2 regions of the Streptomyces sp. NPDC007875 genome follow, and region 2 is predicted to be linked to the other one. Evidence: riboswitches for the same ligand, from Rfam matches in the RefSeq annotation. Region 2 holds a riboswitch; the other holds the start of a gene.
The links. Region 2 has a riboswitch for thiamine pyrophosphate ahead of thiO (glycine oxidase ThiO). Riboswitches for the same ligand answer to the same signal wherever they lie in the genome.
Positions count from the first base shown of each region.

Region 1 (7,097 bases), on a different contig from region 2:
GCTGGCGTCGTTCTCGGTGCCGGAGCCGCGCATGGCCGTGGTCACGCCGTTCGACAAGACCGCGCTCCGCAACATCGAGCAGGCGATCCGGGACTCTGATCTGGGCGTCAACCCGAGCAATGACGGCAACATCATCCGGGTGGTGTTCCCCGAGCTCACCGAGCAGCGCCGTAAGGAGTTCATCAAGGTCGCCAAGGGCAAGGGCGAGGACGCGAAGATCTCGATCCGCAGCGTCCGGCGCAAGGCCAAGGAGTCCATCGACAAGCTGATCAAGGACGGCGAGGTCGGCGAGGACGAGGGGCGCCGCGCCGAGAAGGAGCTCGACGACACCACGGCGAAGTATGTCGCGCAGGTGGATGAGCTGCTCAAGCACAAGGAAGCCGAGCTGCTCGAGGTCTGATGAACGACTCTTCCTGGGGGGCCCCACCAAGCGCCGGATTCCGGGGACCGGGCGGTCAGGGTACCTCCCCCGGCTACGGCTGGGTGGCGGCGCCTTCTTCGGCGGGTCCCGCGCATGAGGTGGGTGAAGCGGCGCAGACTCGCCCCATGCCCACCGTGCCCCACGCAGGCGGCGGCGACTCCGGCGAGGCCGCCGACCGTGACCGGGGGGCCGCTCGGCTGAGCGGCCCCCTCTTCCGCGACGAGCGGGAGCCGCAGCCCGGACCCCGGCAGCCCGCTGGACGCCCGCCGACGCCCCCCGACCCCGCGCCCGACCCGGCCTCCGCGGACGGCGGCGCGCGCGGCGCCGGTGCCGGGCAGGGGAAGAAGAGCGCGGGCCGCAATCTGCGCGCCGCGATAGGGGTGGGCATCGGCCTCGGCGTGATCATCGTGGCCTCGCTCTTCATCTACAAGCCCGTGTTCGTCGGCGTGGTAGCGGTCGCGGTGGTGGTCGGGCTCTGGGAGCTGACCTCGCGGCTGACCGAGCGCAAGGACATCCGGGTCCCCCTGGTGCCGCTCGCCGTCGGCGGGGTCGCAATGATCGTCGCCGGCTATGTGCGCGGTGCCCAGGGCGCGGTGGTGGCGGTGGCGCTCACGGCGCTCGCGGTGCTGGTCTGGCGGATGACCGAGCCGCCCGACAACTATCTCAGGGATGTCACCGCGGGCGTCTTCGCCGCCTTCTACGTGCCGTTCCTGGCCACCTTCGTGGCACTCATGCTCGACACCGAGGACGGCCCGTGGCGGGTCCTCACCTTCCTGCTGCTGACCGTGGTCAGCGACACGGGGGCGTACGCGGTGGGCTGGCGCTTCGGCAAGCATCCGCTGGCGCCGCGGATCAGCCCCGGCAAGACCCGCGAGGGGCTGCTGGGCGCGGTGACCTTCGCGATGGTCGCGGGCGCGCTGTGCATGCAGTACCTCATCGACGACGGCGTTTGGTGGCAGGGCCTGCTGCTCGGCCTCGCCGTCGCGGTCAGCGCGACCCTGGGCGACCTCGGCGAGTCCATGATCAAGCGGGACCTCGGCATCAAGGACATGGGCAAGCTGCTGCCCGGCCATGGCGGGATCATGGACCGGCTCGACTCGCTGCTGCCCACCGCGCCGGTGGTGTGGCTGCTGCTGGTGATCTTCGTGGGCGGCGGCTGACGACGCCGGCCCACAGGCCCCGCGCCACACATGGCGCGGGGCCCTTCGTACGTCTGCGACACTGGGTGAACCATGCCTAAGCCCGGAGAACTCACCTTCGTCGCGCCGCGTGGGGCCAAGAAGCCCCCGCGGCATCTTGCCGACCTCACACCCGCCGAGCGCCGGGAGGCCGTCGCCGCCCTCGGGGAGAAGCCCTTCCGGGCCAGTCAGGTGTCGCGTCACTACTTCGCGCGCTACGTCGACGACCCCGCACAGTGGAGCGACATACCGGCCGCCGCGCGCGAGAAGCTGGCCGCCGGGCTGCTGCCGGAGCTGATGAGCGTGGTGCGCCACATCAGCTGCGACGACGACACCACGCGCAAGACCTTGTGGCGGCTCTTCGACGGCACGCTCGTGGAGTCCGTTCTGATGCGCTACCCGGACCGGGTGACCATGTGCATCAGCTCACAGGCGGGCTGCGGGATGAACTGCCCGTTCTGCGCCACCGGCCAGGCGGGCCTGGACCGCAATCTGTCCACCGCCGAGATCGTGCACCAGATCGTCGACGGGATGCGGGCCCTCCGCGACGGTGAGATCCCCGGTGGGCCGGCCCGGCTGTCCAACATCGTCTTCATGGGCATGGGCGAGCCGCTGGCCAACTACAACCGCGTCGTCGGCGCCATCCGCCGGCTCACCGACCCCGAGCCCGACGGCCTCGGCCTTTCGCAGCGCGGGATCACCGTCTCGACCGTCGGCCTCGTGCCGGCGATGCTGCGCTTCGCCGACGAGGGGTTCAAGTGCCGGCTCGCGGTGTCGCTGCACGCGCCCGACGACGAGCTGCGCGACACCCTCGTGCCGGTCAACACCCGCTGGAAGGTGCGCGAAGTCCTGGACGCCGCGTGGGAGTACGCGGAGAAGTCCGGCCGCCGGGTCTCCATCGAGTACGCGCTGATCAAGGACATCAACGACCAGGCGTGGCGCGCCGATCTGCTCGGCCGGCTGCTCAAGGGCCGCCGGGTGCATGTGAACCTCATTCCGCTGAACCCGACGCCCGGCTCCAAGTGGACGGCGTCCCGGCCCGAGGACGAGAAGGCGTTCGTGGCAGCCCTGGAGGCCCACGGGGTGCCGGTGACCGTCCGGGACACCCGTGGCCAGGAGATCGACGGGGCCTGCGGGCAGCTGGCGGCTTCGGAGCGCTGACGACCGGCTGATACGGTGCCTGAGCATCGTTGCATCATGTGATCGTCGTAAAAGTGAACATCCGCACAAATGAACATTCCGACAGGGGAGCGCTCAGAGCGCTGAGAGTGCGGCACGGCCGCAGACCCTCGGACCTGATCCGGGTCATACCGGCGTAGGGAGTCAGCATCATCATGAACAGCCAGCTTCGGCGTGCCATCTCAGCCGCCCTCCTCGGCTCACTGGCCTTGGGCGCGCTCGTCGGCTGCGGCGAGGAGTCCAAGAGCGGCGCGGACTCCAAGACGGTCACCCTGGTCACGCACGACTCGTTCGCGGCATCCAAGGCGGTCCTCAAGGAGTTCACCAAGGAGACCGGCTACAAGGTGCGGGTGCAGGCCGGGGGCGACGCGGGAGCCGCCGTCAACCAGGCGATCCTGTCCAAGGGCCATCCCCAGGGCGATGTGTTCTTCGGCGTCGACAACACCCTGCTGTCCCGGGCGCTCGACAACGACCTGTTCACCCCTTACACGGCGAAGGGCCTGGACAAGGTCCCGGCGGCCCTTCAGCTCGACCGGGCCGAGCACCGCGTCACCCCCGTCGACTTCGGCGACATCTGCGTCAATTATGACCGTAAGTACTTCGCCGACAAGAAGCTGGCGCCGCCTCGGACGCTGGAGGATCTGACCAAGCCCGCCTACAAGAACCTCCTCGTCACAGAGAACGCGGCCACCTCGTCCCCCGGTCTCGGCTTCCTCCTCGCCACGGCCGCCAAGTACGGCGACGACGGCTGGAAGGGCTACTGGAAGAAGCTGCGGGCCAACGGCGTCGAGGTTGTCGACGGCTGGGAGCAGGCGTATTACGACCGGTTCTCCGGCTCGGCCGGCGGCGGCAAGGGCGACCGGCCGCTCGTCGTCTCCTACGCCTCGAGCCCGCCCGCCGAGGTGGCCGACGCCAAGGCCAAGCCCGCCAAGGCCCCCACCGGGGTGGCGACGGGCACCTGCTTCCGGCAGGTGGAGTTCGCCGGGCTGCTGAACGGCGCGGGCAACACCAAGGGCGGCAAGGCGCTACTGGACTTCCTGCTGAGCAAGCGGTTCCAGGAGGACGTCCCGCTGAACATGTACGTCAACCCGGCGCGCGAGGACGCCAAGTTGCCGGAGCTGTTCACCCGGTACGGGGCCAGGATCGCCGACTCGGCCACCCTGGCACCGCAGAAGATCGCCAAGAACCGTGAGCCGTGGGTCAAGACATGGTCCTCGCTGGTCCTGTAGAGCCCCGCGAGAACCGTAAGACGGCCGACGGCCACCGTAAGGCCGACAGGGCAGACGGCGGCGGCCGTCGCGCGCTCGCCCTCCGGCTCGCCCTGATGGCGGTGCCGCTCGCCTTCTTCGCGGTCTTCTTCGCCTATCCCGTAGCGGCCATCGTCACCCGGGGGCTGCGCGTCGGCGGGCAGTGGCGGTTCGGCCGGATCGCCGAGGTGGTGACCGACCCGGCGACGCTGGACGTCCTGTGGTTCACCTGCTGGCAGGCGGTCGCGTCGACCACCCTCACGCTCGCGGTCGCGCTGCCCGGCGCCTATGTCTTCGCCCGCTTCGACTTCCCCGGCAAGGGGCTGCTGCGGGCCCTGGTGACCGTGCCGTTCGTCCTGCCGACCGTCGTCGCCGGATCGGCCTTCCTGGCCCTGCTCGGCCGGGGCGGGCTGCTGGACGAGCTGTGGGGGGTGCGGCTCGACACCTCCGTCTGGGCGATCCTCCTGGCCCATGTCTTCTTCAACTACGCGGTCGTCGTCAGGACCGTCGGCGGGCTGTGGGCCCAGCTCGACCCGCGCCAGGAGGAGGCCGCGCGGGTGCTCGGCGCGAGCCGGCTGTCGGCCTGGCGCCGGGTGACGCTGCCCGCGCTGGCGCCCGCCGTGGCCGCCGCCGCGCTGATGGTGTTCCTGTTCACCTTCACCTCCTTCGGCGTGATCCAGATCCTCGGCGGCCCCCGTTACGCCACCCTGGAGGTGGCGATCTACCGGCAGACCGCGCAGCTGCTCGACCTGCCCACGGCCGCGGTGCTCACCCTCGTCCAGTTCGCCGCGGTCGCGGCCGTGTTGGCCCTGCACGCGTGGACCGTAAGGCGCCGGGAGAGCGCCCTGCGGCTCGTCGATCCCGGCCGCACGGCGCGCCGGCCGAACGGCCCGGCCCAGTGGGCGCTGCTGTGGGGCGTGCTGGCGGTGGTCGCGCTGCTGATCGTGACACCGCTCGCGGTGCTGGTGGAACGCTCGCTGAACGGACCGGACGGCTACGGCTTCACCTACTACGAGGCGCTCAAGTCGTCCGCCGACAGCGGAGGCACCTTCTTCGTGGCCCCCATGGAGGCCATCGGGAACTCCCTGCGGTACGCGGCGGTCGCCACCGTCTTCGCGCTCGCCGTGGGCGGCCTCGCCGCCGCCGCGCTCACCCGTAAGGCGGGCAGGCTGGTACGGGGCTTCGACGCGCTGCTGATGCTGCCCCTGGGTACCTCGGCCGTCACCGTGGGATTCGGGTTCCTGATCGCCCTCGACGAGCCCCCGCTGGATCTGCGTGCCTCCTGGGTCCTGGTGCCGCTCGCCCAGGCCCTGGTGGGCGTGCCCTTCGTCGTACGGACCATGCTGCCCGTGCTGCGGGCGGTGGACCACCGGCTCCGGGAGGCGGCGGCCGTGCTCGGGGCGTCCCCGTGGCGGGTCTGGCGGGAAGTGGACCTGCCGCTGGTGGGACGGGCCGTCGCGGTCGCGGCGGGCTTCGCGTTCGCCGTCTCCCTGGGCGAGTTCGGGGCGACCGTCTTCATCGCGCGCCCCGATCAGCCGACCCTCCCGGTGGCCATCGCCCGCTTCCTGGGCCGGGCCGGACAGCTCACCTACGGGCAGGCGATGGCCCTGAGCACGATCCTGATGCTGGTCTGCGCCGGATCGCTGCTGGCGCTCGAGCGCATCCGCACCGACCGTTCCGGAGAGTTCTGATATGACGCTGCTGCGACTGGACGAGGTGACCGTAAGGTTCGGCCGGCGCGACGCGCTGGACGCCGTGGCTCTGGAGGTCGCCGAGCACGAGACGGTCTGTGTGCTGGGCCCGAGCGGAAGCGGCAAGTCCACGATGCTGCGCGTGGTGGCCGGGCTGCAGCCCGCCGACGCCGGCCGCGTGTGGCTCGCCGGACAGGACCAGAACGGGGTGCCCACACACCGGCGCGGGGTGGGGCTGATGTTCCAGGACCACCAGCTGTTCCCGCAGCGGGACGTGGGCGGCAACGTCGCCTTCGGGCTGCGGATGCGCAAGGTGGGGCGCGCGGAGGCGGATCGCCGGGTCGCCGAACTGCTGGAGCTGGTGGGGCTGCCGGGCGCCCAGCGCCGCTCCGTCGACTCCCTCTCCGGCGGCGAGCAGCAGCGGGTGGCGCTCGCCCGCGCGCTGGCCCCGCGGCCCAAGCTGCTGATGCTGGACGAGCCGCTGGGCCAGCTCGACCGGGGGCTGCGGGAGCGACTGGTGGTGGAGCTCCGCGAGCTCTTCGCGCGGTTGGGGACCACCGTCCTCGCGGTCACCCACGACCAGGGGGAGGCGTTCGCGCTCGCGGACCGGGTGGTGGTGATGGACAACGGCCGGATCGCCCAGACCGGCACCCCGCTGGAGGTGTGGCAGCGGCCCGCCACCGAGTTCGTCGCCCGCTTCCTCGGCTTCGACAATGTGGTCGACGGGATCGTGGAAGGCGGGGTCGCCGACACCCGCTGGGGCAAGCTGCCCGTTCCGCCCGGCTCCCGGCCGGGCCCCACCAGGCTGCTGGTCCGCCCGGCCGGGGTGCGGCTGACGGACCCCGAGGAGGGGCTGGCGTGCACCGTGGAGACGCACACCTTCCGCGGCGACCATGTGGCGCTCATTTTGCGGCTGCCGGACCCGGCCGCGCCTCCTCTGGAGGCGTCCTGCGCTCTGCGGGACGCCCCGGAGGCGGGGGCCCGGGTGGGGGTGGCCTTCGACGCGGCCGATGTGGTGCTGTTGGACGTCGCGTCCTGACGCCTGGGTTCCTGGCGCCGGGCCCCTTGCGTCATGGGCTGACGCCTGGACTGCGGCGCGCCGAAGTGCGGACCAACGCGGGGGGCCTCCGGCGCGCCGGGCCCCTGGCACGAGGACCCGTGCGTGCCGGGGCCTTCTTGACGTCGGGTCAGCCCAGCAGCGACAGCAGTGCCTCGGGTGCCTCGTCCACCGAGTCCACCAGTGCGATACGGGCCTTCATGGACCGCCCCTCCGCGAGCGCTTCGAGCAGTGGCCAGGTCGGCAGCCGCCGTGTCCAGTGGTCCCGGTCCACCAGCACCATCGGGGTGGGCTCACCGCGCGACTCGTAGTAGTTCGGCGTCG
Region 1 is NZ_JBIADZ010000001.1:48,671-55,767, reverse strand. It holds gene frr (ribosome recycling factor) at 1-400, shown strand, start outside; gene ACFYOY_RS00205 (phosphatidate cytidylyltransferase) at 400-1,581, shown strand; gene rlmN (23S rRNA (adenine(2503)-C(2))-methyltransferase RlmN) at 1,654-2,760, shown strand; TPP riboswitch at 2,834-2,938, shown strand; gene ACFYOY_RS00195 (thiamine ABC transporter substrate-binding protein) at 2,934-4,007, shown strand; gene ACFYOY_RS00190 (iron ABC transporter permease) at 4,103-5,716, shown strand; gene ACFYOY_RS00185 (ABC transporter ATP-binding protein) at 5,718-6,755, shown strand; gene ACFYOY_RS00180 (LOG family protein) at 6,904-7,097, opposite strand, start outside.
Region 1: another riboswitch for thiamine pyrophosphate. It lies ahead of ACFYOY_RS00195 (thiamine ABC transporter substrate-binding protein); the one in region 2 lies ahead of thiO (glycine oxidase ThiO).

Region 2 (7,097 bases):
GTTGTGCGACGCGGCGGCGATCGCGGCCAGCTCCTCGAGCGCTGAGGTCCAGGACAGCGTGGCGTACTCGGCGTGCTTGGCCTTGGCGTCGTCGGGGACGGCCAGGGCGCGGATACCGCTCTCCGCCAGCCGCAGCCGGGTGCCCCGCCCCTCGGGGGAGAGCGCGAACTCCACCAGGGTCGCCTCCCCGGGGTCCGAGGGCGCGTGATCGGGTTCCAGGGCCAGCCGGAAGCGGAAGAGCGTGTCGGGGACCGCCCGCTCGACCTGACCGTGGAACTCTCCGTGTTCGTCCCACCGGAACCGGAGCCTCCCACCGGGGTGCGGATCGATCTCGCAGCCGCCGGGGGCGTACCAGACGCGGATGTGCTCGGGCGTCGTCAGCACCCGCCACACCCGGTCGATCGGCGCCGGTACGTACACCTCGCGCTCGATCCGGTCGTCCACGGTCACGGTCACGGCGACCACCTCCGCGCTGTGCGCTGCTCCCTCAATCCACGGTAGAGGCCCGCGCCGGGCCCGGACAGCGGTTGGCCGAGGGCGGGGCCTGGATGGGGGCTGAGCCTGGACGGGTCCGGCCGGACGCCGGGCTGGGACGCGGGTCCAGCCGGATGTCGTGCTCGGACGCGGGTCCAGCCGGATGTCGTGCCCGGACAGGGCCTGGCCGAACGCCGGGGTCCGGACAGCGCAGCTAGCCGAACGCCGGGCGCTCGGGGTCCAGGGCCGCCAGGCCCTCGGCCGGGCTCGACGCCTCGGCGAAGTGGCGGCGCGGGATCCGGCCCGCCCGGTGGGCCAGCCGGCCCGCCTCCACCGCGTGCCGCATCGCCCGCGCCATCAGCTCCGGCTCCTGGGCCCTGGTGACGGCCGAGGCGAGCATCACCGCCGCGCACCCCAGTTCCATGGCCAGCGCGGCGTCCGACGCCGTGCCCGCGCCCGCGTCCAGGATCACCGGCACGGTGGCGCGCTCGGTGATCAGCTGGAAGTTGTGCGGATTGCGGATGCCGAGACCGGAGCCGATCGGGGAGCCGAGCGGCATGATCGCGGCGCAGCCGACGTCCTCCAGCTTCCGGGCCAGGATCGGGTCGTCGTTGGTGTACGGGAGGACCGTGAACCCGTCGTCGACCAGCGTCTCGGCGGCGTCCAGCAGTTCGATCGGATCGGGGAGCAGGGTGCGCTCGTCGGCGACCACCTCCAGCTTGACCCAGTCCGTGCCCAGGGCCTCCCGGGCGAGGCGGGCGGTGAGCACGGCCTCGCCGGCGGTGAAACACCCGGCGGTGTTGGGGAGCGGGCGGATTCCGTGCCGGTTCAGAACGGAGAGCACCGACCCCTGCACCGTGGGGTCGAGCCGCCGCATCGCGACGGTCGTCAACTCGGTGCCGGAGGCCAGCAGCGAGCGCTCCAGGATGTCCAGGCTGGGAGCGCCGCCGGTGCCCATGATCAGACGGGAGCCGAAGTCGGTCCCGGCGATGGTGAGCGGGTCGGGGGCGGCGAGGGGCTCCCGGCCCGGGGCGTTCGGGGTGTTCGCGGCGGTGGTGACGGGCGTGGTGGTCGTGGTGGTCGGGGTGGGAGCCATGGGTGGATCAGCCTCCTTGGACCGCGGTGAGGACCTCGACGCGATCACCGTCGCCGAGCGGGGTCGCGGGCCATTGGGTGCGTGGGACGACCGTCTCGTTGACGGCGGCGGCGACGCCGGAGGGCGCCTGGGTGAGGGTCGCGACAAGCCGGTCGAGGGTGGTCCCGTCCGGGACCTCGCGGGGCTCGCCGTTGACGGAGACGGTCATGGGTGCTGCTCCTGTGCTGGGGTGGGCGCGGCTGCGGGGGCGGCGGCGGGGACGGTCGGGGCTGCCCCGCCGTCCGAGGGGGCCGCGAAGCGCCGTGGGGTGAACGGCCGGGCCTCCGGCGGGAGTTCTCCGCTCGTCAGTGCCTCGGCCATGACATCGCCGGTGATCGGGGTGAGCAGGACGCCGTTGCGGTGGTGGCCGGTGGCCAGCAGCAGCCCCGGCAGCGCGGTCGGGCCGAGCATCGGGGCGTTGTCGGGGGAGCCGGGGCGCAGCCCGGCGCAGGTCTCCACCAGCGGCAGTTCGGTGATGCCGGGCACCACCTCATGGGCGTCCCGCAGCAGTTCGTACACCCCGCCCGCGGTGACCGTGGTGTCCCAGCCCAGCTCCTCGCTGGTGGCGCCGATGACCAGCTCGCCGTTCTCGCGCGGTACCAGGTAGACCGGCCCGCCGCGCACCACGGCCCGTACGGTCCGGGAGAGGAACGGCGCGTACCGCTCGGGCACCGACAGCCGCAGCACCTGCCCCTTGACGGGTCGTACGGGCGGCAGGACGCCGTCGGGGACGCCCGCGAGCCGTCCGCTGAGGCTGCCGGCGGCCAGGACGGTCCGCTCGGCGGCCAGGTGCGTGCCCCCGGTCAGCTCGATCCCGGTGGCGCGGTCGCCGTCCAGCAGCAGCCGCTCCGCGCGGGCGCGGTGGAAGGCGACCCCGGCCCGCTCGCACGCGGTGAGCAGCGCCGCCGTCAGCCGCCGCGGGTCGACCTGGTTGTCGCCGGAGACGCGCAGCCCGCCGTGGACGCCCGGCGCGAGCATCGGTTCCAGGCGGCGGCATTCACGCCCCGTCAGCCATTCGGACTCCAGCCCGAGCCCCTGCTGGAACGTGTGGAGCTCGCGCAGATGGGCGCGGTCGTCGGCGTCGAACGCCACGGCGAGCGTGCCGCACGCACGGTGTCCCACGTCCTGTCCGCTCGCCTCCTCCAGCTCGGCCACGAAGTCCGGATAGCGGCGCGCGGAGGCCAAGTTGAGGCCGAGCAGGGTCTGCTCGCCGTAATGAAGCTCGGTGACGGCAGCCAGCATCCCCGCCGCCACCCAGGCGGCTCCGCCGCCGGGTGCCGGGTCGGCGAGGGCGGTGCGCAGCCCCCGCTGGGCCGCCCGCCAGGCCGTGACCAGGCCGATGATGCCGCCGCCGATGACGAGGGCGTCGTAGCGCCCGTCGGGCGGCTCACCGCCAAGCCCTGAGGTGTGTGGTCCATCGTCGTGACCTGGTGCGTGCGTGGACACGCTGCCCCTCCCTTCGCCGGCATGACCCGGATCAGGTTCGTACGGTCGGAGGCCGTTTCAGCCTCCCTCTCAGCCCGGTACGTCCGGGCTCCCGCGAGTGCTCTGCCCCGCCACCCTAGTACGAGCCCCGAACCCCCCGAAAGACCGGTCACCCCCCACACAACAAGCCCGCACCGCGTTCCCCCGAACCCCACCGGCACCCCACCCCAGCCCCTCCGACGCCTCAACTCAGCTCCCGGCGCTTCCGGCAACTCCAGCCCCTCCGGCGTTTGAGGAGCGGGGTCCGGGGCGGAGCCCCGGCGGGGGTCGAGGGGGCGGAGCTCCTTCGTTCCGGGAAGGGGCGGGGTGGGGGACCACCCGCCGTAGGCGCCCACAGGCCCGCATCCGCTGTCCGACCGCCACCCCAGGTCTCGCTCGAAGCCCCAGCGGCAGCCGAGCAGGCCCAGCGCGGGGCCGAGCAGGACTCAGGGCGAGGGCCGAGCCGCACCCCGCCGGGAGCCGAGCCGCACCCCGCCGGGAGCCGAGCGCACCCCCACCGGGCCCCACCAGCCCCCACGGGGCCAAGGCGGGCCGGAAATCACCCCCACCCACCCCTCCCCTCTGTGCCCGAGATCTCCCCTCGCCCTCTGCGGTCCGCCCCACCAGCCGCAATACAGTGATCGTGTGAGCGATGAGACGACGACGAAGCCGTCCTCGAGCGGCGGCGGCGAACAGCGGGTGGTGATCGTCGGAGCGGGCATGGCGGGGGTGCAGACCGCCGTCGCGCTGCGCGAACAGGGCTGGACGGGGGAGATCGTCCTGCTGGGCGCGGAGACCCACCAGCCCTACGACCGGCCGCCGCTGTCCAAGGCCGTGCTGCTCGGTAAGGCCGAGGGATCGACGCTCGACGTGGACTTCGCCGGGCTCGGCGTCGCGCTGCGGCTCGGCGTCCAGGTCACCGGGCTCCGCACGGACAAGCGGCTCGTCGAGACCGCGACCGGGCAGCTTCCGTATGACGTCCTGGTGATCGCCACCGGCGCCGAGCCGGTCCCGCTGCCGGGCGGCGAGGGCGTGCCCGGCGTCCATCTGCTGCGCACCCTGGACGACGCGGTGCGGCTGCGCCCGGTGCTCGCCCGGCAGCGCGAGATCGCGGTCGTGGGGGCGGGCTGGATCGGTGCGGAGTTCGCCACGGCGGCGCGCGAGGCGGGCTGCGCCGTGACCGTCGTCGAGGCCGCGGACCGGCCGCTGGCGGGCGCCCTCCCGGCCGAGGTCGCGGCCCCCATGGCGGCCTGGTACGAAGACTACGGCGCCCGGCTGGTGACCGGCGCCCGGGTGGCCTCCGTGGACGAGAGCGGGCTGCTGCTCGGCGACGGCACCCGGCTGCGGGCGGGCGCGGTGGTCGTCGGGATCGGGGCCCGGCCGGCCACGGACTGGCTGGCGGGCTCGGGCGTGGAGCTGGCCGAGGACCGCTCCGTCGCCGCCGACGACCGGCTGCGCACCTCAGCGCCGGACGTCTACGCGGTCGGCGACTGCGCCTCCTTCCCGTCCGCCCGCTACGGCACGCGGCTGCTGGTGCACCACTGGGACAACGCGCTGCAGGGGCCGCGCACCGTCGCCGCCAATGTGGTCGGGAGCCGGACGGCCGCCCACTTCCCCGGCGCGGTCTACGACCCGGTGCCGTACTTCTGGTCCGAGCAGTTCGGGCGCTTCGTGCAGTACGCCGGGCACCATTCGGAGGCCGACGAACTGGTCTGGCGCGGCGATCCGGCCGGTGCCGCCTGGTCGGTGTGCTGGCTGCGCGAGGGCGCCCTGGTCGCCCTGCTGGCCGTCGGCCGTCCGCGCGATCTGGCCCAGGGGCGCAAGCTGATCGAGCGCGGCGCCCGGCTGGACCGGACGCGGGCCGAGGACCCCTCGGTGCCGCTGAAGTCGGCCGTCTGCTGACCGGCCGGCCGACCGGTGGGCGGGGCGTGTGGGGCGGGCCGGACGGCCCGCGCGGCGGGCGCCCGGCTACCCACTGTCAGTCCCAGATGGCAGGCTTGTTCCGTGACCGAGATTGACGCAAAGATCGATGCTCTCGTCCCCGCCTGGCTCACCCTCCCCGACGTCGCCGAACGGCTCGGTGTGGAGGTGACGCGCGTCCGGCAGCTGGTCAAGGAGGGCCAGCTGATCGCGGTGCGCCGTGGCGAGAACAGGGTGCTTCAGGTGCCCGAGGAGTTCATCGCCGACGGAAAGGTCGTCAAGGGCCTCGTGGGGACCTTGACGCTGTTGAAGGACGACGGCTTCAGTGACGAAGAGATGCTGGAGTGGCTCTTCACTCCCGACCCGAGCCTGCCCGGCACCCCGGCACGGGCCCTGGGCGAGAATCGCGGTACGGAAGTGAAGCGGCGCGCGCAGGCGCTCGCCGTCTGACGCCGTTTCCGTCCAGCCTTCCGCCGTCTTCCGTACGGGGCTCGTACACAGCTCGTACGGGGCGTGCACAGGGCTGGTCGCTCTCGCGCTTACGTCGACCTTGTCGCACGTAGTCGCACCTAGTCGCACGTTGTCGCACACGGCGTACGGGCCGGGCTCCGCGCACGGCCCGTACGCCGCCGACCCTCCGGGGGTACCGAACCATGTCCACCACCGCCACCGCTCGTGAGCAGCTGGCCGACGCCCGCCTCTATCTGTGCACCGACGCACGGAAGCGCCAGGGCGACCTGCCGGAGTTCCTGGACGCCGTCCTGGCGGCGGGGGTGGACATCGTCCAGCTGCGGGACAAGGAGATGGAGGCGTCCGAGGAGGTGGAGCACCTCCAGGTCTTCGCGGACGCCTGCCGCCGCCACGGAAAGCTGCTCGCCGTCAACGACCGTGCCGATGTCGCGCATGCCATCGGCGCGGATGTGCTCCATCTGGGCCAGGGCGATCTGCCGGTGCCCGCGGCGCGCGCGATCCTCGGCGCGGACGTGCTGATCGGGCGCTCCACGCATGCGGAGGCGGAGGTGGACGCGGCGGCCGTCCAGCCCGGTGTGGACTACTTCTGCACCGGCCCCTGCTGGCCCACCCCCACCAAGCCGGGCCGCCACGCCCCCGGGCTGTCCCTGGTGCGCCACGCCGCGGCGCTCGGCACCGAGCGGCCGTGGTTCGCCATCGGCGGAATCGACGCGTCCAACCTGGATCAGGTTCTGGATGCGGGCGCCCGCCGCATCGTCGTGGTCCGGGCCATCACGGCCGCCGACGACCCGGCGGCGGCGACGGCGGAACTGGCCAAGCGGGTGCGCGCGGCCTGACCGGAGCCCGGCCCCGGCTTTTCACCTGACTTTCACCCGGTTTTCATCCGGCCCGGCCCGTCCGCCGGTCGAGAACGCATCGAACTGTCCGCACTGCGGACAGAAAGCTGGCAAAACCCCCAAATCTCCGGGGTCGGGTGGGCGTAGCCGAGCCGGGTGGATAGCCTGCTCGTATGGCCCTAGGCACCGCTTCCACCAGGACCGATCGCGCCCGGACCGTGCGCGATCTGCTCGCATCGGGCGAGCAGTCGTATTCCTTCGAATTCTTCGCCCCCAAGACGGCGAAGGGCGAGCAGACGCTGTGGAACGCCATCCGCAGGCTGGAAGCCGTCTCGCCCACCTTCGTCTCCGTGACCTACGGAGCCGGCGGATCCTCCCGTGAGGGCACCGTGCGCGTCACAGAGCGCATCGCGACGGACACCACGCTCACCCCCGTCGCCCATCTGACCGCCGTCAACCACTCCCGGGCCGACCTGCGCAACATCATCGGGCAGTACGCCGATGCCGGGATCCGGAACATGCTGGCCCTGCGCGGCGACCCGCCGGGCGACCCCACGGGGGAGTGGATCCGGCACCCCGACGGCCTCACCTACGCCGTCGAGCTGGTCCGGCTGATCAAGGAGTCCGGGGACTTCTGTGTCGGCGTGGCCGCGTTCCCCGAGATGCACCCCCGCTCGCCGGACTGGGACACCGACATCCGTCATTTCATCGACAAGTGCCGCGCGGGCGCCGACTTCGCCATCACGCAGATGTTCTTCTACCCCGAGGACTATCTGCGGCTGCGCGACCGGGTCGCC
Region 2 is NZ_JBIADZ010000004.1:335,943-343,039, reverse strand. It holds gene ACFYOY_RS10875 (SRPBCC domain-containing protein) at 1-456, opposite strand, end outside; gene ACFYOY_RS10870 (thiazole synthase) at 689-1,570, opposite strand; gene thiS (sulfur carrier protein ThiS) at 1,578-1,778, opposite strand; gene thiO (glycine oxidase ThiO) at 1,775-2,965, opposite strand; TPP riboswitch at 3,047-3,160, opposite strand; gene ACFYOY_RS10855 (FAD-dependent oxidoreductase) at 3,719-4,975, shown strand; gene ACFYOY_RS10850 (Rv2175c family DNA-binding protein) at 5,078-5,443, shown strand; gene thiE (thiamine phosphate synthase) at 5,647-6,300, shown strand; gene metF (methylenetetrahydrofolate reductase [NAD(P)H]) at 6,474-7,097, shown strand, end outside.